One region of the Streptomyces rubradiris genome, then DNA from elsewhere that is predicted to be linked to it. Evidence: riboswitches for the same ligand, from Rfam matches in the RefSeq annotation. Region 1 holds a riboswitch; the other holds the start of a gene.

Region 1 (11,168 bases):
CAACGGCACCTTCGAACTCGCCGAGCGGGAGATCCGCCCGCCGGGGCCCGGGCAGGTGCGGATCGCCGTGGAGGCGTGCGGAGTCTGCCACAGCGACGCGCTGTTCGTCGGCGGCGGGCTGCCGGGCGTGACCTTCCCCGAGGTCCCCGGGCACGAGATCGCCGGGCGGATCGAGGAACTGGGCGAGGGCACCCCGGAGCGCGGCTGGAGCGTCGGCGACCGGGTGGCCGTCGGCTGGTTCGGCGGCGCTTGTGGCCACTGCCCGTCCTGCCGCCGGGGCGACTTCATCGTGTGTGCCGCCCTGAAGGTCCCCGGCTGGGCCTACGACGGCGGCTTCGGAGAGCTGACGACCGTACCCGTCGACGCCCTGGCCAGAATCCCCGACGCGCTCTCGGCGGCCGACGCCGGGCCCCTGGCCTGCGCGGGCGTGACCACGTACAACGGGCTGCGGCGAGGTCCGGCCGAGCCGGGCGACCTGGTCGCGGTGCTCGGCCTCGGGGGCCTCGGCCACCTCGGCGTGCGGTACGCGGTGGCGATGGGCTTCGAGACCGTGGCGATCGCCCGGGGCGCCGGGAAGGCCGACTTCGCCAAGCGGCTCGGCGCCCACCACTACGTCGACAGCACGGCGTCGACCCCGGTCGCCGAGGCCCTGGCCGCCCTCGGCGGGGCGAGGGCCGTCCTGGCCACCGCCGGCAACTCCGAGGCCATCACCGCGACCGTGGACGGCCTGGCCCCGCGCGGCGAACTGACCGTCATCGGCGCCACACCCGAACCGCTGGGCATCAGCCCGGTGCAACTGATCATGAGCGGCCGGGTGGTCCGCGGGCACCCCTCCGGCACCGCGCGGGACATCGAGGACACCATGGCCTTCAGCGCCCTGCACGGCATCCGCCCGATGACCGAGACGGTGCCGCTGGAACGGGCCGGGGAGGCGTACGACAGGATGCTGTCCGGCGCGGCACGCTTCCGCATGGTGCTGACCACCGGCTGACGCCCGGGGGCCGGGGCCCAGGCGGTGGGCGGCCGGGTCGGGCCGGCTGGCGAGCCGGTCCGGGCGGCGGGCATGGGCATGGCACGGTGCCCGGCCGGGATCCGACATCCCCCGGCGGCCGGTGTGCCGGCGGGCACGGCCGGGTGCGGGGGCGCGGGCGGCAGGTCCGGATCGGTTGGTGAGCGGGTCCGGGGCGGCGAGAGCACGGGGGCTGGCGCAGTGCGCTTCCGGAAGCCGGCATGCCCGGGTGCCGGTGTGCCGTCGAAGGCGGCCGAGGCGAGGGCGGCAGGCCCGGGCTCAGCCGGCGAGCCGGGCCAGGGCGGTCAGTACCGGCGCGGTGCCGTCCTCGTCGCGGATGCGGGTGCCCAGGGCCTCGGCGCACCGTCGGAACGCAGGGTCCCGGGTGGCCCGTACCAGCGCCGTGGCCAGCGCGTCCCCGGTCAGCCGGCGCAACGGTACGACGGCCGGGGCGACCCCCAGCGCGACCAGCCGGGCGGACCAGAAACCCGCGTCGAACTGCACCGGCACCGGCACCGCCGGCACTCCGGCGCGCAGCCCCGCCGCCGTGGTGCCCGCGCCCGCGTGATGGACCACGGCGGCCATCCTCGGAAAGAGCAGCGAGTGCGGCACCTCGCCGATGGTCAGCATGTCGTCCCCGTCGGCCGCGAGCCCGCCCCAGCCGCGCTGGATCACCCCGCGCAGCCCGGCCCGCCGCAGCGCCGCCACCACCCGCGTACTCAGCCGCCCGGCGTCCGGCACGGTGGCGCTGCCCAGCCCGACGAAGACCGGCGGCGGCCCCGCCTCGATGAACTCCTCCACCTCGGCGGGAAGCCGGCTCTCGACGTCGTACGGCCACCAGTAGCCGCCCACCTCCAGCCCCGCCCGCCAGTCGGCGGGCCGGGGCACCACCAGGGGGCTGAAACCGTGGTGCACCGGCCAGCGCCGCCGCTCCCGGGCCCGCCGGGCCGCGGTGGCGCCCAGCGGGGGCAGGCCGAGCCGCTCGCGCAACGCCGGCACCGCGCCGGAGAAGACGTGTTCCACGGCCAGGCTCACCCCCTGTCCGGCGAGCCGGTTCACCGGCCCGCCCCAGGCGCCGCCGCCGAGCACCGGCGGGGCGAACTCCCGGGTGGCGGCGAGGGGTTGCAGATACACTCCCAGGCTCGGCAGCCGCAGCCCCTCGGCGATGGTGTGCCCGAGCGGGGCCAGTGAGGCGGACAGCAGCAGCACCTCGCTGTCCCGCGCCGCCTCCAGCAGGTCCTCGGTCATCCGTCCCACCAGGCGCCGCGCCAGATCCACCACGCGCACCAGCTTCCCGGCCCCGCTGGCGCTGCGGTGCAGACCCCGGCCGCGCGGCGACCGGAGTTCCGCCAGCGGATCCACCGGCAACGCGTGGAACCGTACCCCCGACCCCGCCACCAGCGGTTCGAAGCGGCCGTGGGTGACCAGCGTGACCTCGTGCCCGGCCAGCGCCAGCCGGTGCCCGAGCCCGGTGTAGGGGGCGGCGTCACCCCGGGAACCCGCCGTCATGACCGCAACGCGCACGACCGCCAGTATGGCTGCTCCCGCGGCCACGGCGCCCGCCCGTCGGCGCGAATGCCCGGTACGTACGCGCGTGGCGCCGGCACTGAACACCGTGAGGGTCGGCGGGGCCCGGCTGGTTCACCGGCAGCGAGCTGCCGAGTACGGCCGTGGGTTCCGGTCCCGGCCGGGCACCCCGGGCCCTCGCACCCGTACCGCCGCCCCTACGCGCCGAGTTGCCGGCCGGCCGCCGTCACCGTCTGCTCCAGCAGCGTGGCGATCGTCATCGGACCCACCCCGCCCGGCACCGGCGTGATCAGCGAGGCCCGCTCCACGGCCGAGTCGAAGTCGACGTCGCCCACGTTCCCCGGGTTGTAGCCCGCGTCGATCACGACCGCGCCCGGCTTGACGTCCTGCCCGCGGATCAGCCGCGGCCGGCCCACCGCGGCCACGACGATGTCGGCCTCGCGGACCGCCGCCGACAGGTCCCGGGTGCGCGAGTGGCAGTACGTCACGGTCGCGTCCCGCGCCAGCAGCAGCATGCCCACCGGCTTGCCGAGGATCGCGCTGCGGCCCACCACCACGGCCCGCTTCCCGGCCGGGTCGACGCCGTACTCGTCCAGCAGCCGCACGATGCCGCCCGGCGTGCAGGAGACGAAGCCCGGCAGCCCGAAGCTCATCGTGGCGAACGAGGCGAAGGTGACACCGTCCACGTCCTTCTCGGGCGCGATCGCCTCGAACGCGGCCCGCTCGTCGATGTGGTCGCCCACCGGGTGCTGGAGCAGAATGCCGTGCACCCCCGGGTCGGCCGACAACTCCCGCAGCGTAGCGACGAGTTCGTCCGTCGTCGTGGTGGCCGGAAGGGCGACGTGCCGGGAGGTGATGCCGGCCTTGCGGCAGCGGTTCTGCTTCATGCGGACGTAGGTCACCGACGCGGGATCCTCGCCGACCAGCACGGTCGCGAGACACGGCGCGGTGCCGGTGCGCTCGGTGAGCTCGGCGGCCCGCCGCGCGGTGTCCTCCACGATGCGGCGGGCGAGCGCGGTGCCGTCCATCAGACGGGCGGCCCGGGTCTGGGTCATGCTGCACACTCCTGGACTGGATCGACTCTTCTCGCCCAGGCGCGCGGCTGACCTCACGGGCCGCTCCCCGGTGGTGCTCCACCTCAGCGCCAGTCACGGCCCGCGTACAGCGTAACCGAGCGTGCGTACGACCTTCGGACCGCCTTTCCTCCGCCGCCGGGCCGGGGCCGTCCGCCCCGAGCCCGGTACCACCGGGCCGGGCTACTCGTCCCACACCTGGATGATCAGCTGATCGGCGATCCTGCCGTCCCGCAGCGTGAGCATCGACTCGGCCAGGACCCGGGTGCCGTCCGCGTACTCGCAGGACTCGCTGTAGGCGGCGTGGTCGCCCTGGATGACGCACTGCTCCAGCTTGTGCGTCATGTCGCGGCGGTAGATGTCGTCCAGCAACTCGGCGATCTGTACCCGGCCGTGCAGCTCCGTGGGGTGACTGGGCTGGTGGACACGGTCGACGATGCGGACCCGCGCGTCGTCCGCGTAGAGCGACAGAAGGGTGTTGCCGGTGTCGCCCTCTATGCCCCGGCGCAGTGTCCCGGCGTCGAAAGCGGAGCCTGTCGCGCTGCCCATGGTGACCTCCTTCAGGCGCCCGCGGCCCGCCCGTGAGCGGACCGCCACGGGTCCCCCCTGACGAGACTCCTCCGCCCCGGCGGCCCCGGCAAGCCCGGCCGCCGCGGTCCGCCTCACGGGTGAGCCCACCGGGCCACCCGTGTCCGGCCGGGCGACCGGGCCGTTGCTGAGGGCATGATCTCAACACGTCGCATCGCCGCCGCCGTCGGTCTGGCCGCCGGGATCGCCGGCATCGCCGCACCCCAGGCGGACGCGGCGGGCACCGGCGTCCCCGTCGTCGGAAAGCTCGCCGCCCTCTCCACGCTGGACTCGCTCACCGCCGGTGACATCCCGGCCCCGTACCGCGACCGCGTGCCGAAGGTCAGCGAACAGGTGCAGGAGCTGAAGCACTTGCGCGAACTGAACCAGCTGCGTCAGGTGGAGCAGGTCGTCGCCCCCGCGGCGCCCCTGCTCGGCCTGGTGAACGCCGTCCCCGTCCGCCTGCGCTGACCCCCGCCCGCGCCGCGGCCGACGGCGGCCGGAAAGATCCGCGATCATGTGCGTGACCCTTCCCGCTGCCGGCCGGCCGCGTCGTAGGGTCGTCGGCGAAGGCATTCGATGAAGGGACAGGCCATGGCGCAGGAAGTACGCGGCGTTGTCGCACCGGGCAAGGACGAGCCCGTACGGGTCGAGACGATCGTGGTGCCGGACCCGGGACCCGGCGAAGCCGTCGTACGCGTCCAGGCCTGCGGGGTCTGCCACACCGACCTGCACTACAAGCAGGGCGGCATCTCCGACGACTTCCCCTTCCTGCTCGGCCACGAGGCCGCCGGCGTCGTGGAGTCGGTCGGCGAGGGCGTCACCGACGTCGCCCCCGGGGACTTCGTCATCCTCAACTGGCGTGCGGTGTGCGGGCAGTGCCGGGCCTGTCTGCGCGGCCGGCCCTGGTACTGCTTCAACACCCACAACGCCCGGCAGAAGATGACCCTCGCCGCCACCGGCCAGGAGCTGTCCCCGGCCCTCGGCATCGGCGCCTTCGCCGAGAAGACGCTCGTCGCGGCCGGCCAGTGCACCAAGGTCGACCCGGCCGTCTCCCCGGCGGTCGCGGGCCTCCTCGGCTGCGGGGTGATGGCCGGCATCGGCGCCGCGATCAACACCGGCGGCGTCGGCCGCGGCGACTCGGTCGCCGTCATCGGCTGCGGCGGTGTCGGCGGCGCGGCCATCGCCGGGTCGAACCTGGCCGGCGCGGCCCGCGTCATCGCCGTGGACATCGACGACCGCAAGCTGGAGACGGCACGCACCCTGGGCGCCACCCACACCGTCAACTCCAGGGAAACGGACCCCGTCGAGGCGATCCGCGAGCTGACCGGCGGCTTCGGCGCCGACGTCGTCATCGAGGCCGTCGGCCGCCCCGAGACCTACCGGCAGGCCTTCTACGCCCGCGACCTGGCCGGCACCGTCGTCCTTGTCGGCGTCCCCACCCCCGACATGAAGCTCGAACTGCCCCTGCTGGACGTCTTCGGCCGCGGCGGCGCCCTGAAGTCGAGCTGGTACGGCGACTGCCTGCCCAGCCGCGACTTCCCGATGCTGATCGACCTGCACCTGCAAGGCCGCCTGCCGCTCGACGCGTTCGTCACCGAGACCGTCGGACTCGACCAGGTGGAGCAGGCGTTCGAGCGGATGCACCACGGTGACGTGCTGCGCTCGGTGGTGGTGCTGTGATGACCGCGCGGATCGAACGCCTCGTCACCAGCGGCCAGTTCACCCTGGACGGCGGCACCTGGGACGTGGAGAACAACGTGTGGCTCGTCGGCGACGACCGCGAGGTGATCGTCATCGACGCCGCCCACGACGCCGAGGCCATCGCCCGCGCCGTCGGCGACCGCCGGCTGACCGCCATCGTGTGCACCCACGCCCACAACGACCACGTCAACGCGGCGCCGCGCCTCGCCGACCTGACCGGCGCCACGATCTGGCTGCACCCCGACGACCTGCCGCTGTGGCGGCAGACCCACCCGGACCGCGAACCCGACCGGCACCTCCTCGACGGCCAGGTCATCGAGGCCGCCGGCGCCGACCTCACCGTCCTGCACACCCCCGGACACGCCCCGGGCGCCGTCTGCCTCTACGACCCCGGTCTCGGCACCGTGTTCACCGGCGACACCCTCTTCCAGGGCGGCCCGGGCGCCACCGGACGCTCCTTCTCCCACTTCCCGACCATCATCGACTCCGTCCGTGACCGCCTCCTCACCCTGCCGGCCGGGACCAAGGTCCTCACCGGGCACGGCGACGCCACCACCATCGGTGCGGAGGCCCCGCACCTCCAGGAGTGGATCGAGCGCGGGCACTGATTCCGGGCGCCCGCCGGAACACCGACAGAAGATGTCCGGTATTCCCGTGAGAGTGGCAGGGCACAGCTCGCACGGCACACGGGAGGCAGGACATGACAGGACCGCTGGACGGCAAGGTGGCGCTGGTCGCCGGGGCGACCCGGGGCGCGGGCCGGGGCATCGCCGTGGAACTCGGCGTGGCCGGCGCCACCGTGTACGTCACCGGCCGCAGCACCCGCGCCCACCGCTCGGAGTACGACCGCCCCGAGACCATCGAGGACACCGCCGACCTCGTCACCGAGGCCGGCGGCCGGGGCATCGCCGTACCGGCCGACCACCTCGACCACGCTGCCGTACGGCACCTCGTGGACCGGATCGCCGCCGAACAGGGCCGCCTCGACGTCCTCGTCAACGACATCTGGGGCGGGGAGCGACTCTTCGAGTGGGACACCCCCGTGTGGGAGCACGACCTGGACAAGGGGCTGCGGCTGCTCCGCCTCGCTGTCGAGACCCATGCCGTCACCAGCCACCACGCCCTGCCGCTGCTGCTGCGCCGGCCCGGCGGCCTGGTCGTGGAGGTCACCGACGGCACCGCCGAGTACAACCGCGACACCTACCGCGTGAACTTCTTCTACGACCTCGCCAAGGCGTCCGTCCTGCGCATGGCCTTCGCCCTGGGACACGAACTCGGGCCGCGCGGCGCGACGGCCGTGGCCCTGACGCCGGGGTGGATGCGCTCGGAGATCATGCTCGACACGTACGGCGTGCGTGAGGAGAACTGGCGGGACGCCCTGACACGCGAACCCCACTTCGCCATCTCCGAGACCCCGCGCTTCACCGGCCGCGCCGTGGCAGCCCTGGCCGCCGACCCGGACGTGGCCCGGTTCAACGGGCAGTCCCTCTCCAGCGGCGGCCTGGCGCGGGTGTACGGCTTCACCGACCTCGACGGCAGCCGCCCGGACGCCTGGCGGTACCTGACCGAGGTACAGGACGCGGGCAAACCGGCGGACGTCACCGGGTACCGGTGAACTCCCTGGCGGCGCCGGTAAATCCGGGTCCGCTTCGCTCCCGCACGGCCACGCACAGGGGCTGACGGGGCGTCAGAGCGAAGCGGCCGGCGCCCGCGGCACCCGGTCGGTGTCCGCCTCGGTGGTCCGCCAGTTGCTGAACGCCGCGCGCGGCCCGGGCACCCCGTCGTACACCGTCGGCGTCACGAACGCCTCCCCGGACGCGGCGACCACCCGGGCCAGCCGCGCCACCCGCTCCTCGGACGGGTCCGCGGCGAGGGTGAAGCAGACGACGTTGAGCCGCACCGGGGCCAGCAGGCTGAGGCCCGGCAGCGCCTCGATGCCCGCGCCCAGCCGGCGGGCCAGCGCCACATCGCGCTCCACGATCTCCCGGTGCCCGGCCCGGCCTAGGCCACCAGCGAGAACCAGGCCGGCAGGGCCCGCAGCCGGCGCGAGTTCTCCGAGGTCAGACGCAGGAACTCCGGTTCGCCCGCGGGCAGTTACAGATACGGCGAGACGTTGTGGAACACCGCCACCTGCGGATCGCGGCGCCGGGTGAACTGAACGGCCGCGTCATAGGGCACGTTCAGCCATTGCGCAGGTCCACGCAGACCGAGTCGGCCGCGTCCAGCCCGTCGACCAGCGCGGCGTATCGCGGGCTGAGCGCGGCGAACGCGCCGAACGCCCCGTCCACGTGCGGCCAGAAGTCGTACCGTTCCTTCAGTGCGGCGATCGCCCGCAGATCGTCGAAGTCGACGGTGTTCACGGTGCCCGCGTTCGCGACCACGATCACCGGCCGGCCTGCCCGCTCGGCCAGCGCGGCCTCCAGCGCGGCCACGTCGACCGCCTCCCGCCCGCCCGGCAGCAGCGGCACCCGCCGCAGCCGGTCCCGGCCCGGGCCCAGCACCGGCATCGCCTTCGCGACGCTGGAGTGCGGGCCCGCTCCAGCTCCTGGGCCCAGGAACCGCCCGCCCCCGACAGGTTCTGGTCGAACGCGGACGTCAGCCAGTCCCCGGCGACGGACGCGGGTGTCGCCCCACCGGTGACGAAACAGAGGTCGCGCGGGCCGGCGGAGCCGGAGAAGCCGGGCGCCCACCGCTCGGCGAAGCGGGCGGGGGCGCCCTCGCCGCCCCCCCCTCGGCCGGCAGCGGCGCCCGCCCCGGCACCGGGCCGGACGCGGCGACCGGCCGCCCGGCCGGCCCCGCCATCTCGCGGGCGGCGACATCACGGGCGGCCTGCAGCAGTTCGGAAAGCCGGGCGAGATCACCGGCGAGCGTACGGTCCATGCGCCGCACCCTAGGCCGCGCGGGCCGCCCCCCGCCCGGTCCACTTCGCGACAAGTGGACCGGACGAACCGGGCACCGGCCCGCCGGCTCCGGCTGCCGTGCACGGCGGCTCCCGAGACCTCGACCCGGGCGGCGGGGCTGTCCGGGGTGTGCGATACGGTCTGGACTTCACCGTTTCGTCACAGCCTGACCGGAACCACAACCATGCCCTCCCCGGCCGCGTCTAGTAGTCCGAGACCGCGGGAATCGAGCTGGGGAGCACCCGGGAGGACCGGGCGAGCAGACCAGGAACCGGAAGGAGAGAGGCCGCCATGGGGGGCATACGCAGACGAGGCGTCGTAGGGCTGGGCGTGACGGGGCTGGTGGCGCCGCTCGCGCTCGCCTTCACCGCGGCACCGGCCCAGGCCGCGAGCTGTTCCACGAGCACCGGGCCGTACCAGAAGCAGGTGGAGAAGTTCCTGGGCCGGCCGGCCGACGGCAGGCAGTCCGCCGCCGACTGCACGGCGATCCGGGCGTTCCAGGCCAAGCACGGCATCACCCCCACCATCGGCTACGCCGGTCCGGTCACCTGGGGCGTGATGGACCTCATGAACAAGCAGAAGGCCGTCGGGAACAAGCCGAACAAGGACGGCAAGTGCCCGGTGAACAAGGGCCGGATCGCCTGTGTGAACCTCACGCTCCAGCTCAGCTGGATCCAGGACGGCAAGAAGCTGGTCTACGGGCCCGTGCCGGTGCGCACCGGCCGTGACCGCAACGAGACCCGCACCGGCCTGAAGAAGATCTACTGGCGGGACATCGACCACGTCTCGAACCTCTACGACGTGCCGATGCCCTACAGCCAGTTCTTCGACGGCGGCCAGGCCTTCCACTCGGTGGGCATCAGCGTGTGGAACCCGCCGGGTTCGCACGGCTGCGTCAACATGACGAAGAAGGACGCCAAGAAGTACTGGTCGCTGCTGAGGAACGGCGACGACGTCTTCGTCTACGGCCGCAAGCCGGGCACCTGAGCCCGGACCGGTCCCGTCAGACCGCGGGGGCGTCCCCGAGGTCCGGGATCTCCAGCCGTACACCGCCCTGCCGTGCCGACTCGTGCGCGACGATGCCCGGCAGGGTGTAGCGGGCGGCCACCCACGCGTTCACCGGCGGCAGTGTGCGCCGGGTCACGGCGGTGACGAAGTCGTCCACCAGGAAGTGGTGGCTGCCCTCGTGCCCGTTGGGCAGGTGGTCGAACTCACGGGGCAGCCGGGACCGGTCGTGCACCGGCGCCGAGCCCGAGGTGAAGGCCGCGCGCAGCTCGGGCGCGACAGCGGCGAGGGACGGGTCGTCGGGTGCGACGGCCCGCTTCGGCTCCAGCAGCTCGGTGATGTCCTCGACACCGCCGCGGTCCTGCCACAGGGCCACCGTGGCGAGCTGCTCCATGCTGGCCTCGGTCCCGAAGAACCGGAACCGGGACTCGCGCAGGTACGCGGGGTAGCCGACCCGCCGGAACTCGTTGGTGCGGAACGATCCGCCGCCCGCCACCTCGAACAGCGCGGTGGCATTGGACACGTCGTTGTCGAACATGCTGACCGAGCGGTCGAAGACGCCGTCGGCGCCCTCGTCGCGGACGCCGATCGCCGACACGCTCACCGCGTGCGTCCGCCAGGCCCCGAGCACCCCGCCCACCGAGTGCGTCGGGTACAGCAGCGGGGGATAGCTGGCCGTCGCCCGCCAGTTCTCGCCGCCGCTGTACCGGTAGGCGTCGTAGAAACCCAGGTCCATGTCGTGGACGTAGTCGCCCTCGGCGTAGAACACCCGGCCGAAGGCGCCCTCGGCGATCCGGGCGCGGGCCAGCACGGTCGCCGGGTGGTAGTGGCTGGTCTCGCCCATCATGTACGTCAGCCCGGTGGACCGGACGGTGGCGACGATCGCGGCGACCTCCTCGGCGGTGACCGCCATCGGGACGGCCGAGAACACGTGCTTGCCCGCGTTCAGCCCCTGCATGACCAGCGGACCGTGGGTCCAGCGCTGGGTGAAGACCGCGACCGCCTCGACGGCCGGTGACTCCAGCATCGCCGCGTACGACGGGAACGTGCCCGCGAGACCGTGCGCGGCGACGAGGCGCTCGGCGCGCTCGGGCAGGAGGTCGGTGACATGGACGTCCCGTACGCCGGGGTGGGCGTGGAAGAGCGCGGCGAACCGGCCGGAGAACTGCCCTGCGCCGACGATGCCGAGGGAGAAGGTCATATGGATCACTTTCGCGACGGGGGATTTTTCGCGTCAAGAGCGCGGCCGGTCACCCCCGGACGCGCGCGGGACCGCCGTTCTCCACGGATGCCCGCTGGGGGCTTGACACAGGGACGTGATGAGTAACACGGTCCGAAATGTCCGTATCGCTCGCACTTACTCACAGCGCCTTCACCTCGGTC
Region 2 (11,168 bases), 2.7 Mb from region 1:
GTGCAGCTCCCGCTGGCCCGGCGCGCGCTGCTGCTCGCCGTCAACCAGGGCGTGGTCCTGGTCCTCGCCGTCGTCATCATCGGCGGTCTGGTCGGCGGCGGCGCCCTCGGCTACGACGTCGCCTTCGGCCTCGCCCAGGGCGACCTGGCCACCGGCCTGGTGGCCGGCGCCGCCATCGTCTGCCTGGGCCTGATGCTCGACCGGGTGACCCAGCCGGCCCGGCACCGCGCGGGGAAGGGAGCCTGACATGCGCCGTACCGCGATCACGGCCGCCGTGGCCGCCCTGGCCCTGACCACCGGCTGCGGCGCCGCCGACATGACCAAGCAGGCCAGCCCGTTCGCCAACGCCCGGGGCGCGAAGACGGTCACCCTGTCCGTGCAGTCCTGGGTGGGCGCGCAGGCCGACGCCGCCGTCGCCCAGTACATCCTGGAGCACAAGCTCGGCTACCGCGTCGACACCGTCCAGGTCGACGAGGTGCCCGCCTGGGACGCGCTCAGCCAGGGCCGGGTCGACGCCCTGCTGGAGGACTGGGGCCACCCGGAGCAGGAGGAGCGCTACGTCCGCCGGAAGGGGACGGTCGTCTCCGGCGGCGGCCTCGGGGTGACCGGTCACATCGGCTGGTTCGTGCCGACGTACCTCGCGAAGCGGCACCCGGACGTCACCGACTGGCGGAACCTCGACAAGTACGCCCCGCTGTTCCGCACCGCGGAGAGCGGCGGCAAGGGACAGCTGATGGACGGCTCCCCGTCCTACGTCACCAACGACAAGGCCCTGGTGAAGAACCTGGGACTGGACTACCAGGTCGTCTTCGCCGGCTCCGAGGCCGCGCAGATCACCCAGATCAAACGGTTCGCCAAGGAGAAGAAGCCCTTCCTGACGTACTGGTACGCACCCCAGTGGCTGTTCGAGAAGGTGCCGATGACGGAGGTGAGGCTGCCGCCGCACAAGGAAGGCTGCGACGCGGACCCGGACAAGGTCGCCTGCGGCTACCCGCACACCCCGCTGAAGAAGTACCTCAACGCGGACTTCGCGAAGTCCGGCGGCGCGGCGGCGGCCTTCCTGAAGAAGTTCCGGTGGACCACCGAGGACCAGAACGAGGTGTCCCTGATGATCGCCGAACAGAAGCTCTCCCCGGCCGAGGCGGCGAAGAAGTGGGTGGACAGCCACCCGTCCGTGTGGAAGAAGTGGCTGTCCTGACCGGTCGCCCACGGCCCGCGGCGGCGGTCCTGGCCGGCTCCGCCGCGACAGGGCCTACGGCAGCAGCCCGGCCGCGATCTCCCGCAGCGCGGCCGTCGCCCGCCGCTGGAGACCCGGCCCGAACGTGACCCGGGTGGCCCCGAGTTCGCCGAGCTCGGCGGGCGCGGGGCCGTCCGGCCGGGCCAGCAGGTTCAGCGGGCCCTCGATCCCCGACCGCAGCAGCGGCACCACGTCCGCCGGGGCGAGGATCGGGTACACGCAGTCGGCGCCCGCCGCGCGGTACAGCGCGGCCCGCTCGATGGCCCGCTCCGGATCGCCGTCGCCGTGCGCGAACACGTCGACGCGGGCGTTGACGAACAGCCGGTCGGCGGCGGCCTCGCGCACCCCGGCGAGGAACTCGGCGTGCGCGTGCGGGTCCTTGAGGACACCCCCGTCCGAGTCCTCGAGGTTGCAGCCCACCGCACCGGCCTCCAGCAGCCGTTCGACCAGCTCCTTCGGCGCGAGCCCGTAGCCGCCCTCCACGTCCGCCGAGACCGGCACGTCCACCGCCCGCGCGATCCGGGCGACGGCCGCGAACATCTCGTCGGCCGGGGTCGCCCCGTCCTCGTACCCGAGGGAGGCGGCCACCCCGGCGCTCGGCGTGGCCAGCGCCGGGAACCCGGCCTCCGCGAAGACCCGCGCGGCGGCGGCGTCCCACGGACCGGGCAGCACCAGCGGGTCCCCCGGGGCGCGCCCCCGGTGCAGGGCCCGGAACTCCTCCGCCTTGCTCATGGCTGCCGGCCTCCCGGGGGCACACGGCGGCTGACCATCAGGCGGTTCCAGCCGTTGATGACGGTGATCAGGGCGATGAGGTGGGCGAGGGCCGCCTCGTCGAAGTGCTTGGCGGCGGCCTCGTACACCTCGTCGGGCACGAAGCCTTCCGTGAGCACGGTGACCGCCTCGGTCAGCGCCAGCGCGGCCCGCTCCCGCTCGCTGTAGAGGTCCTCGGTCTCCTCCCAGGCGCTGAGGAAGTGGATACGGTCCTCGGACTCCCCGTGTTTGCGGGCCAGGCCCAGGTGCATGTCGAGGCAGAACGCGCAGTGGTTGATCTGCGAGGCGCGGATCATCACCAGTTCGGCCAGGGCCGGGTCGCCGAGGCCCTTCTTGGCCGCCGCGCTGACCGCGGCCATCGCCTGGAAGACCTTCGGGTCCAGCAGCTGGGTACGGTTCACTTGTGCTGCCCCGGGTGGTAGTGGCCCGCGGGCGTCCGGGTGGACACGCCGAACCGGTTCCAGGCGTTGATCACGGCGATGGCGGCGATCAGCTGGGAGAGCTCGGCCTCGTCGAAGTGCTTGGCGGCCCGCTCGTAGACCTCGTCCGGCACGAATCCGTCCGTCAGCACGGTGATGGCGTCGGTCAGCTCCAGCGCCGCCAGCTCCTTCTCGGTGTAGAAGTGCCGGGACTCCTCCCACGCGCCGAGCTGGATGATCCGCTCCACGCTCTCGCCGGCCGCGAGGGCGTCCTTGGAGTGCATGTCGAGGCAGCGCGCGCAGTGGTTGACCTGGGAGGCACGGATCTTGACCAGCTCGCGCAGCCGGGGGTCCAGGCCCTGGTTGGCGACGGCGTCGAGCTGGATCATCGCCTTGTAGACCTCGGGCGCGTGCTGGGCCCAGCGCAGCCGCGCCGGCTCCTCGGGGGCGTAGGTGACGGGTTCTTCCTGAGTGCTCATGTCCTCGACCCTAGAACCGAGGCAGCCCAGGGGTATGGTCCATTCCCATGGCGGAATCCTGGGCCACTTTGGGCGTCGACCTGCATCTCGAACCGGCTCTCGCGGGGGGCCTGCGCCGGGGCCTGACCGACGCCCTGCGGGACGCGGTGCGCACCGGCCGGCTCGCCCCCGGCACCCGGCTGCCGTCCTCCCGGACCCTCGCCGCCGACCTCGGCATCGCCCGCAACACCGTCGCCGAGGCGTACGCCGACCTGGTCGCGGAGGGCTGGCTCACCGCCCGGCAGGGCTCCGGTACCCGGGTCGCGGACCGGGTGGTGGCCCCGCCGCCCGCCGCGGCCGGGCCGGGCCGCCGGGAGCCCGGCCGCCCCGCCCACAGCCTGGTCCCCGGCACCCCCGACCTCGCCGCGTTCCCGCGCGCCGAGTGGCTCAAGGCCGCCCGCCGGGCGCTGGCCACCGCCCCCTTGGACGCCCTCGGCTACGGCGACCCGCGCGGCCGGCGCGAGCTGCGCACCGCCCTCGCCGGATACCTCGCCCGGGTCCGGGGCGTGCGCGCCACCCCGGACACCGTCGTGATCACCGCCGGTACCTCGCACGCCCTGCGGGTCCTCGGCGCGATGCTGCGGGCGCGCGGGGCGGACACGGTCGCGGTGGAGTCCTACGGCCTCGACGTCCACTGGCGGCTGCTGCGCGCGGCGGGCCTGGCCACCCCCGCGCTGCCCTACGACGCGCTCGGCACCGACCCGCGCGCACCGGACGGCGCCGCGGCGGTCCTGCTCACCCCGGCCCACCAGTTCCCGACGGGCACCCCGCTGCACCCCGACCGGCGGGCCGCCGTCGTGGACTGGGCGCGGCGCACCGGCTCACTGGTGCTGGAGGACGACTACGACGGCGAGTTCCGCTACGACCGCCAGCCCGTCGGCGCCCTCCAGGGACTGGACCCCGACCGGGTGGTCTACCTGGGCACCGCCAGCAAGTCCCTCGCGCCCGGGCTGCGGCTGGGCTGGATGGTGCTGCCGCCGGCCCTGGCGGAGGAGGCGGTGGCGGCCAAGGGGCACACCGACACCTGCGGGTCGCTGGACCAGCTGACGCTGGCCGAGTTCCTCACCTCCGGCGCCTACGACCGGCACGTCCGCTCCGCCCGCCTGCGCTACCGGCGCCGTCGGGACGCCCTCGCCGCGGCCGTGGCGGACCGGGCGCCGTCGGTGCGGGTGACGGGCATCGCGGCCGGACTGCACGCGGTGCTGCGGCTTCCGCCGGGCCTGGAACAGCCGGTGGTCCAGGCGGCGGACCTCCAGGGCCTGGCCCTGCACGGCCTGACCTACTACCGCCACCCCGACGCCCCGGCCGACCCCTCGGACGCCCTGGTGGTCGGCTACGGCACCCCGTCGGACAGCGCGTGGACGGGCGCCCTGGAGGCACTGTGCCGGGTGCTGCCGTAGGGCGGCGCGGGCACCCCCGGTTGGGCGCGGGCGCGCCCTGTCTCTAGGCTGACCGCCGAACATCCGTCCGACGGGGGAGACACACCATGGCGCACAACCGGAAGCAACTGCGCTCCGGAACGGTCGTCCTGGGCGGCATGGGCCTGCTGGCCGCCGCCCTCACGGCCTGCTCGTCCGACCCGGACAAACGCTGTGTGGACCGCGACAGTTACGACGTCTCCAAGGGCTACAAGGTCGTCTCCGACAAGGACTGCAAGACGGCGAGCGGGAGCGGCGTCTCCTCCTCGGGCCGGAAGAAGCCCGTCAAGAAGGGCGCCAAGCGGCCGGTCGACGCCGCCTGGTACTACGACGGCAAGGAGAGGAACGGCTGGGTCGACGGCGGCTCCTTCACCAAGTCCGGTGGATCGGGCGGCGGTTCGGGAAGCTCGGGAGGCTCGTCGTACAACGACGGGACGAGCGCGGGAAGTCACGGCGGGGTCAGCCGCGGCGGCTTCGGCGGCGGCTCGGGCAGCTCCGGCGGCTGACCGGACGACGCGCATGGAACGCCGCACCACGACCCCCCGCCCCGGCTGGCAGCAGACCGTCGAGGCCCAGGGCCTGATCTACCCCCTCACCCGCCACCCCGACGACTCCCTGCGGCCGTACTGGGACGAGAGCGCCTACTACGTCTTCTCCCTGGAGGAGGTCGAGGCGCTGGAGGAGACCGTCGCGGAACTGCACCGCATGTGCCTCGCGGCGGCGGACCACATCGTGGCGGAGGACCGGCTGGCCGACCTCGGCATCACCGACGCGCGGGTGGCCGCCGCGGTCACCGAGTCCTGGCGCCGCCGGGCCGAACTGCCGTCCCTCTACGGCCGTTTCGACCTGCGCTACGACGGCACCGGCCCGGCGAAGCTGCTGGAGTACAACGCCGACACGCCCACCTCGCTGGTGGAGGCGGCCTCCCCGCAGTGGTTCTGGATGGAGGAACGTTTTCCCGGCGCCGACCAGTGGAACTCCCTGCACGAACGGCTGGTGGACGCCTGGCGCGCCCAGGCCGCGCTGCTGCCGCCCGGCGCCCCGCTGCACTTCGCGCACTCCGCCGCCGACGAACTCGGCGAGGACCTGATGACGGTGGCCTATCTGAAGGAGACGGCGGAGCAGGCCGGCCTCGCCACCGACTGGCTGGCCATGGAGGAGATCGGCTGGGACTCCCTCTCCGGCCGCTTCGTGGACAACCGGCTCCGCTTCATCCGGGGCATCTTCAAGCTCTACCCCTGGGAGTGGCTCACCACGGACGCCTTCGGTCCCCAGGTCCTGGACACCCTGGACAACGGCGGCGGCACCGGCAGCACCCTGTGGATCGAGCCCGCCTGGAAGATGCTGCTGAGCAACAAGGCCCTGCTGGCGATCCTCTGGGAGCTGTACCCCGGCCACCCCAGCCTCCTGCCCGCCTACCTCGACGGCCCCCGCGACCTGGCCACCACCACCGGCTACGTGGCGAAGCCCCTGCTGGGCCGCGAGGGCGCGGGCATCACGGTCCACGAGCCCGGCACCCCGCCGGCCCTCCGCGAGGACCCCTGCTGCTACCAGCAGTTGTCCCCCCTGCCCGCCTTCGACGGCAACCACGTCGTCCTCGGCACCTGGGTCGTCGCCGGTGAACCGGCGGGCCTCGGCATCCGCGAATCCACCGGCCTGATCACCGACGAGTACGCCCGCTTCCTGCCGCACGTGATCCTCTAGGCGCCCGCGCCCCCGAGCAGCGCCTCCACCGTCCTCCGCGCGTGCCCCGCCGCCGACGGGTCGCCCGTGATGCCCGCCGTGACGATGGCTCCCTCGGCCAGGAGGCAGACGGGTTCGGTGAGCGGGAGCCCCGTGGCCCGGACCCAGGACGCCAGTTGGCCGTGGAAGGCGCGCTTGTGGGCGCGCACCTCCCGCAGGACCGCCTCCGAGGTCGCGCCCAGTTCTCCGTGGGCGTTGATCCAGGCACAGCCGCGGAAGCCGGGCTCGGCGAACCACGCGGCGAGCCAGTCGAAGACCGCCAGCACCCTCTCGCGCGGGTCGGCGACGCGCTCCACGTGCGCGGCCAGGCTCTCCCGCCAGCGCCGGTCGCGCCGCCGGAGCACGGCGACGACCAGGTCCTCCTTGGTCGCGAACAGCCGGTAGATGCGCTTCAGGGGCAGCCCGGACGCCTCCCGGACCCGGTCCATGCCGACCGCCTGGATGCCGTGCGCGTAGAAGAGCGTCTCGGCGGTGTCCAGCAGGCTCTCGCGGTCCAGGCGGTCGCGTTCCTCGGTGGCGGGGGCGGGCATCCGGGCTCCTCATCTCCTTGACGTCGAGAACGGCCGTTCTCTACCTTAGCCGCAGCGCTGGAGAACGACCGTTCTCGACTGGCTCGCCACAAGGAGACCACCGTGCCCGAATCCCGCCCGCCCCACCCGCCGTTCACCCTGGAAACCGCCCGGCAGAAGGTCCAGGCCGCCGAGGACGCCTGGAACACCCGCGACCCCCACCGGGTGGCCCTCGCCTACACCGAGGACTCCGTCTGGCGCAACCGCGACCGGTTCCTCACCGGCCGCGAGGAGATCGTCGCCTTCCTCACCGAGAAGTGGCGCCGCGAACTGGACTACGCGCTGCGCAAAAGCCTGTGGAGCTTCCACGAGAACCGCATCGCCGTCCGCTTCCAGTACGAGTGCCGCGACACCGACGGCCAGTGGTGGCGCTCCTACGGCAACGAACTGTGGGAGTTCGACGAGTACGGCCTGATGCGCCGCCGCGAGGCGAGCATCGACGACGTGGCCATCGAGGAATCCGACCGGCGCGTCTTCGGACCCCGGCCCGCCGGCGAGCACGGCACCGACCTCCCGGTGCGCTGATCAGGCCCCGAGCAGCACCGCCCGCAACTGCTCGACGCCCCAGTCCAGATCCTCCTCGCCGATCACCAGCGGCGGAGCGATCCGGATCGTCGCCCCGTGGGTCTCCTTGACCAGGACCCCACGGGCCAGCAGCCGCTCGGCGACCTCCCGCCCGGTACCCACCGCGGGGGCGACGTCCACCCCGGCCCACAGCCCCCGCCCGCGCACCGCCGTCACCCGGCCCGTCCCGGCCAGCTCGCCCAGCAGCCGGTGCAGCCGCTCGCCCAGCCGGGCCGCCCGCTCCTGGTACTCCCCGGTCCGCAGCATCGCGATCACCTCCAGCGCCACCGCGCAGGCCAGCGGATTCCCGCCGAACGTCGACCCGTGCTCACCCGGCCGGAACACCCCGAGCACCGCCGCGCTCGACACCACCGCCGACACCGGCACGATCCCGCCGCCCAGCGCCTTGCCCAGCACGTACACATCCGGCACGACCCCCTCGTTCTCGCACGCGAAGGTCCGCCCGGTCCGGCCCAGCCCCGACTGGACCTCGTCGGCGACGAAGAGCACGTTCCGCTCCCGGGTCAGCTCCCGCACCCCCGCCAGATAACCGGCCGGCGGCACGATCACCCCCGACTCGCCCTGCACCGGCTCCAGCAGCACCGCCACCGTGTTCTCCGTCAGCGCCCCCCGCAGCGCGGTCAGGTCGCCGTACGGCACGATCTCGAACCCCGGCGTGTACGGCCCGAAGTCCGCCCGCGCTTCGGGATCCGTGGAGAAGCTGATGACGGTCGTCGTGCGGCCGTGGAAGTTGCCGCCCGCCACGACGATCTTCGCCATCTCCGCGGGCACCCCCTTCACCCGGTAGCCCCACTTCCGGGCCGTCTTGACCGCGCCCTCCACCGCCTCCGCGCCGGTGTTCGCCGGCAGCACCATCTCCATCCCGCACAGCTCCGCCAGCTCCGCGCAGAACGCCGCGAACCGGTCGTGGTGGAAGGCGCGGGAGGTCAGCGTCAGCCGCTCCAGCTGCCGCCGGGCCGCCTCCACCAGCCGGGGATGGCCGTGCCCGAAGTTCAGCGCCGAGTAACCGGCCAGCAGGTCCAGGTACCGCCGCCCCGACACATCCGTCAGCCACGCCCCCGCACCGGTGGCGAGCACCACCGGCAGCGGCGCGTAGGTGGGCGCGCAGTGCGCGTCGGCGAGGGCGATGAGGTCTTCTTCGGCAGCGGTCACGGACACTCCCGGCTCGGCCCGGATACGGCGATGTCCTCCTTCTTAACCCCGCTCGCATGGTGGACGCGGGATCTTCCGCCCGGCGCGCCCGGTAGGCTGACACCCGGGCCGTGACTGGCGCGCTGGGATGGGACAGACCATCAGGGAGCGGCCCGAGCGGTAAGAGTGCCGTGCGCCTGGGCCGAACGTGAACGCTGTACGCACACCGTCCGGAGGTCCCCATGCCCGAGAACGCCGCCCCCCTCTCCACCGAGTCCACCGCCTTCCGCGCGGCCCTCGACGTCATCCGCGCCGTGGAGCCGCGCGTCGCCGACGCCATCGGCCAGGAGGTCGCCGACCAGCGCGGGATGCTCAAGCTGATCGCGTCCGAGAACTACGCCTCCCCGGCGACCCTGCTCGCGATGGGGAACTGGTTCAGCGACAAGTACGCCGAGGGCACCATCGGCCGCCGCTTCTACGCCGGCTGCCGCAACGTCGACACCGTCGAGGCCCTCGCCGCCGAACACGCCCGCGAACTCTTCGGCGCCCGCCACGCCTACGTCCAGCCGCACTCCGGCATCGACGCCAACCTCGTCGCCTTCTGGGCCGTCCTCGCCGACCGCGTCGAGGTGCCCTTCCTGGAGAAGGCCGGCGCCCGCCAGGTCAACGACCTCACCGACGCCGACTGGGCCGAGCTGCGCCAGGCCTTCGGCAACCAGCGCATGCTCGGCATGTCCCTGGACGCCGGCGGCCACCTCACCCACGGCTTCCGCCCGAACATCTCCGGCAAGATGTTCGACCAGCGCTCCTACGGCACCGACCCGGCCACCGGCCTGATCGACTACGACGCCCTGCGCGCCCAAGCCCGCGAGTTCAAGCCGCTGATCATCGTCGCGGGCTACTCCGCGTACCCCCGGCTGGTGAACTTCCGGATCATGCGGGAGATCGCCGACGAGGTCGGCGCCACCCTCATGGTCGACATGGCCCACTTCGCCGGACTGGTCGCCGGCAAGGTGCTCACCGGCGACTTCGACCCGGTCCCGCACGCCCAGATCGTCACCACCACCACCCACAAGTCGCTGCGCGGCCCGCGCGGCGGCATGGTGCTGTGCGACGACTCCCTCAAGGACCAGGTGGACCGCGGCTGCCCGATGGTCCTCGGCGGCCCGCTCCCGCACGTCATGGCCGCCAAGGCCGTCGCCCTCGCCGAGGCCCGGCAGCCCGCCTTCCGGGACTACGCCCGGCGCATCGTGGACAACTCCCGCGCCCTCGCCGAGGGCCTGACGCGGCGCGGCGCCACCCTCGTCACCGGCGGCACCGACAACCACCTCAACCTGATCGACGTCGCCACCTCCTACGGCCTCACCGGCCGCCAGGCCGAGGCCGCCCTGCTCGACTCGGGCATCGTCACCAACCGCAACGCCATCCCGGCCGACCCGAACGGCGCCTGGTACACCTCCGGCATCCGCGTCGGCACCCCCGCGCTGACCACCCGCGGCCTCGGCACGGCCGAGATGGACGAGGTCGCGGCCCTCATCGACCGCGTCCTGACCACCACCGAGCCGGGCACCACCAAGTCCGGCGCCCCCTCCAAGGCGAGCCACGTCCTGGACGAGAAGGTCGCCGACGAGATCGCCCGCCGCGCCACGGACCTGGTGGCGGGCTTCCCCCTCTACCCGGAAGTAGACCTCGGCTGAACCGCCCCTGAAAGGGGCGCGGGGAACTGCGCGACCGGCCCCCACCGGCCCGCAGTTCCCCACACACCGAACCACCCCGTCTCTCTGCGACAATGAGGGGTATGGCTTCAGACCGACCTCGCGTGCTCTCCGGTATTCAGCCCACCGCCGGCTCGTTCCACCTCGGCAACTACCTCGGCGCCGTCCGCCAGTGGGTGGCCCTCCAGGAGTCCCACGACGCCTTCTACATGGTGGTCGACCTGCACGCGATCACGGTCCCGCAGGACCCGGCGGAACTGCGTGCCAACACCCGCCTGGCCGCGGCCCAGCTGCTGGCCGCCGGTCTGGACCCCGACCGCTGCACCCTCTTCGTGCAGAGCCACGTCCCCGAGCACGCCCAGCTGGCCTGGGTCATGAACTGCCTCACCGGCTTCGGCGAGGCCTCCCGCATGACCCAGTTCAAGGACAAGTCCGCCAAGCAGGGCGCCGACCGGGCCTCCGTCGGCCTGTTCACCTACCCGATCCTCCAGGTCGCGGACATCCTGCTGTACCAGGCCCACGAGGTGCCGGTCGGCGAGGACCAGCGCCAGCACATCGAGCTGACCCGGGACCTCGCCGAGCGCTTCAACGGCCGCTACGGCGACACCTTCACGATCCCGAAGCCGTACATCCTCAAGGAGACGGCGAAGATCTACGACCTCCAGGACCCGGCGGTCAAGATGAGCAAGTCGGCGTCCACGCCGAAGGGCCTGATCAACCTCCTGGACGAGCCGAAGACCACGGCCAAGAAGGTCAAGAGCGCCGTCACCGACACCGACACGGTGATCCGCTACGACGCCGAGAACAAGCCGGGCGTCTCCAACCTCCTCACCATCTACTCCACGCTCACCGGCAAGACCGTCGCCGAGCTGGAGCAGGAGTACGAGGGCAAGATGTACGGCGCGCTCAAGACCGACCTCGCCGAGGTCATGGTCGACTTCGTCACCCCGTTCCGCGAGCGCACCCACCAGTACCTGGACGACGCCGAGACGCTGGACTCGATCCTCGCCAAGGGCGCCGAGAAGGCGCGGACCGTCGCCGCCGAGACCCTCGCGCAGGCGT

Evidence for each region. Region 1 has a riboswitch for ZMP and ZTP ahead of Srubr_RS15645 (bifunctional 5,10-methylenetetrahydrofolate dehydrogenase/5,10-methenyltetrahydrofolate cyclohydrolase). Riboswitches for the same ligand answer to the same signal wherever they lie in the genome.
Region 2: it holds a riboswitch for ZMP and ZTP, as region 1 does, so the genes downstream of both, Srubr_RS27345 (glycine hydroxymethyltransferase) here and Srubr_RS15645 (bifunctional 5,10-methylenetetrahydrofolate dehydrogenase/5,10-methenyltetrahydrofolate cyclohydrolase) in region 1, are expected to answer to the same signal.

What each region holds. Positions count from the first base shown of each region.
Region 1 is NZ_BNEA01000015.1:492,184-503,351, reverse strand. It holds gene Srubr_RS15655 (alcohol dehydrogenase catalytic domain-containing protein) at 1-991, shown strand, start outside; gene Srubr_RS15650 (glycosyltransferase) at 1,289-2,518, opposite strand; gene Srubr_RS15645 (bifunctional 5,10-methylenetetrahydrofolate dehydrogenase/5,10-methenyltetrahydrofolate cyclohydrolase) at 2,734-3,591, opposite strand; ZMP/ZTP riboswitch at 3,618-3,698, opposite strand; gene Srubr_RS15640 (nuclear transport factor 2 family protein) at 3,793-4,158, opposite strand; gene Srubr_RS15635 (hypothetical protein) at 4,333-4,647, shown strand; gene Srubr_RS15630 (S-(hydroxymethyl)mycothiol dehydrogenase) at 4,771-5,859, shown strand; gene Srubr_RS15625 (MBL fold metallo-hydrolase) at 5,859-6,488, shown strand; gene Srubr_RS15620 (SDR family oxidoreductase) at 6,581-7,495, shown strand; partial or broken gene Srubr_RS15615 (pyridoxal phosphate-dependent decarboxylase family protein) at 7,568-8,760, opposite strand; gene Srubr_RS15610 (L,D-transpeptidase family protein) at 9,072-9,767, shown strand; gene Srubr_RS15605 (Gfo/Idh/MocA family protein) at 9,784-10,986, opposite strand.
Region 2 is NZ_BNEA01000015.1:3,224,675-3,235,842, reverse strand. It holds gene Srubr_RS27400 (ABC transporter permease) at 1-246, shown strand, start outside; gene Srubr_RS27395 (ABC transporter substrate-binding protein) at 248-1,198, shown strand; gene Srubr_RS27390 (isocitrate lyase/PEP mutase family protein) at 1,253-1,969, opposite strand; gene Srubr_RS27385 (carboxymuconolactone decarboxylase family protein) at 1,966-2,409, opposite strand; gene Srubr_RS27380 (carboxymuconolactone decarboxylase family protein) at 2,406-2,906, opposite strand; gene pdxR (MocR-like pyridoxine biosynthesis transcription factor PdxR) at 2,954-4,345, shown strand; gene Srubr_RS27370 (hypothetical protein) at 4,432-4,869, shown strand; gene Srubr_RS27365 (glutathionylspermidine synthase family protein) at 4,883-6,067, shown strand; gene Srubr_RS27360 (TetR/AcrR family transcriptional regulator) at 6,064-6,636, opposite strand; gene Srubr_RS27355 (nuclear transport factor 2 family protein) at 6,739-7,200, shown strand; gene rocD (ornithine--oxo-acid transaminase) at 7,201-8,412, opposite strand; ZMP/ZTP riboswitch at 8,513-8,601, shown strand; gene Srubr_RS27345 (glycine hydroxymethyltransferase) at 8,634-10,088, shown strand; gene trpS (tryptophan--tRNA ligase) at 10,190-11,168, shown strand, end outside.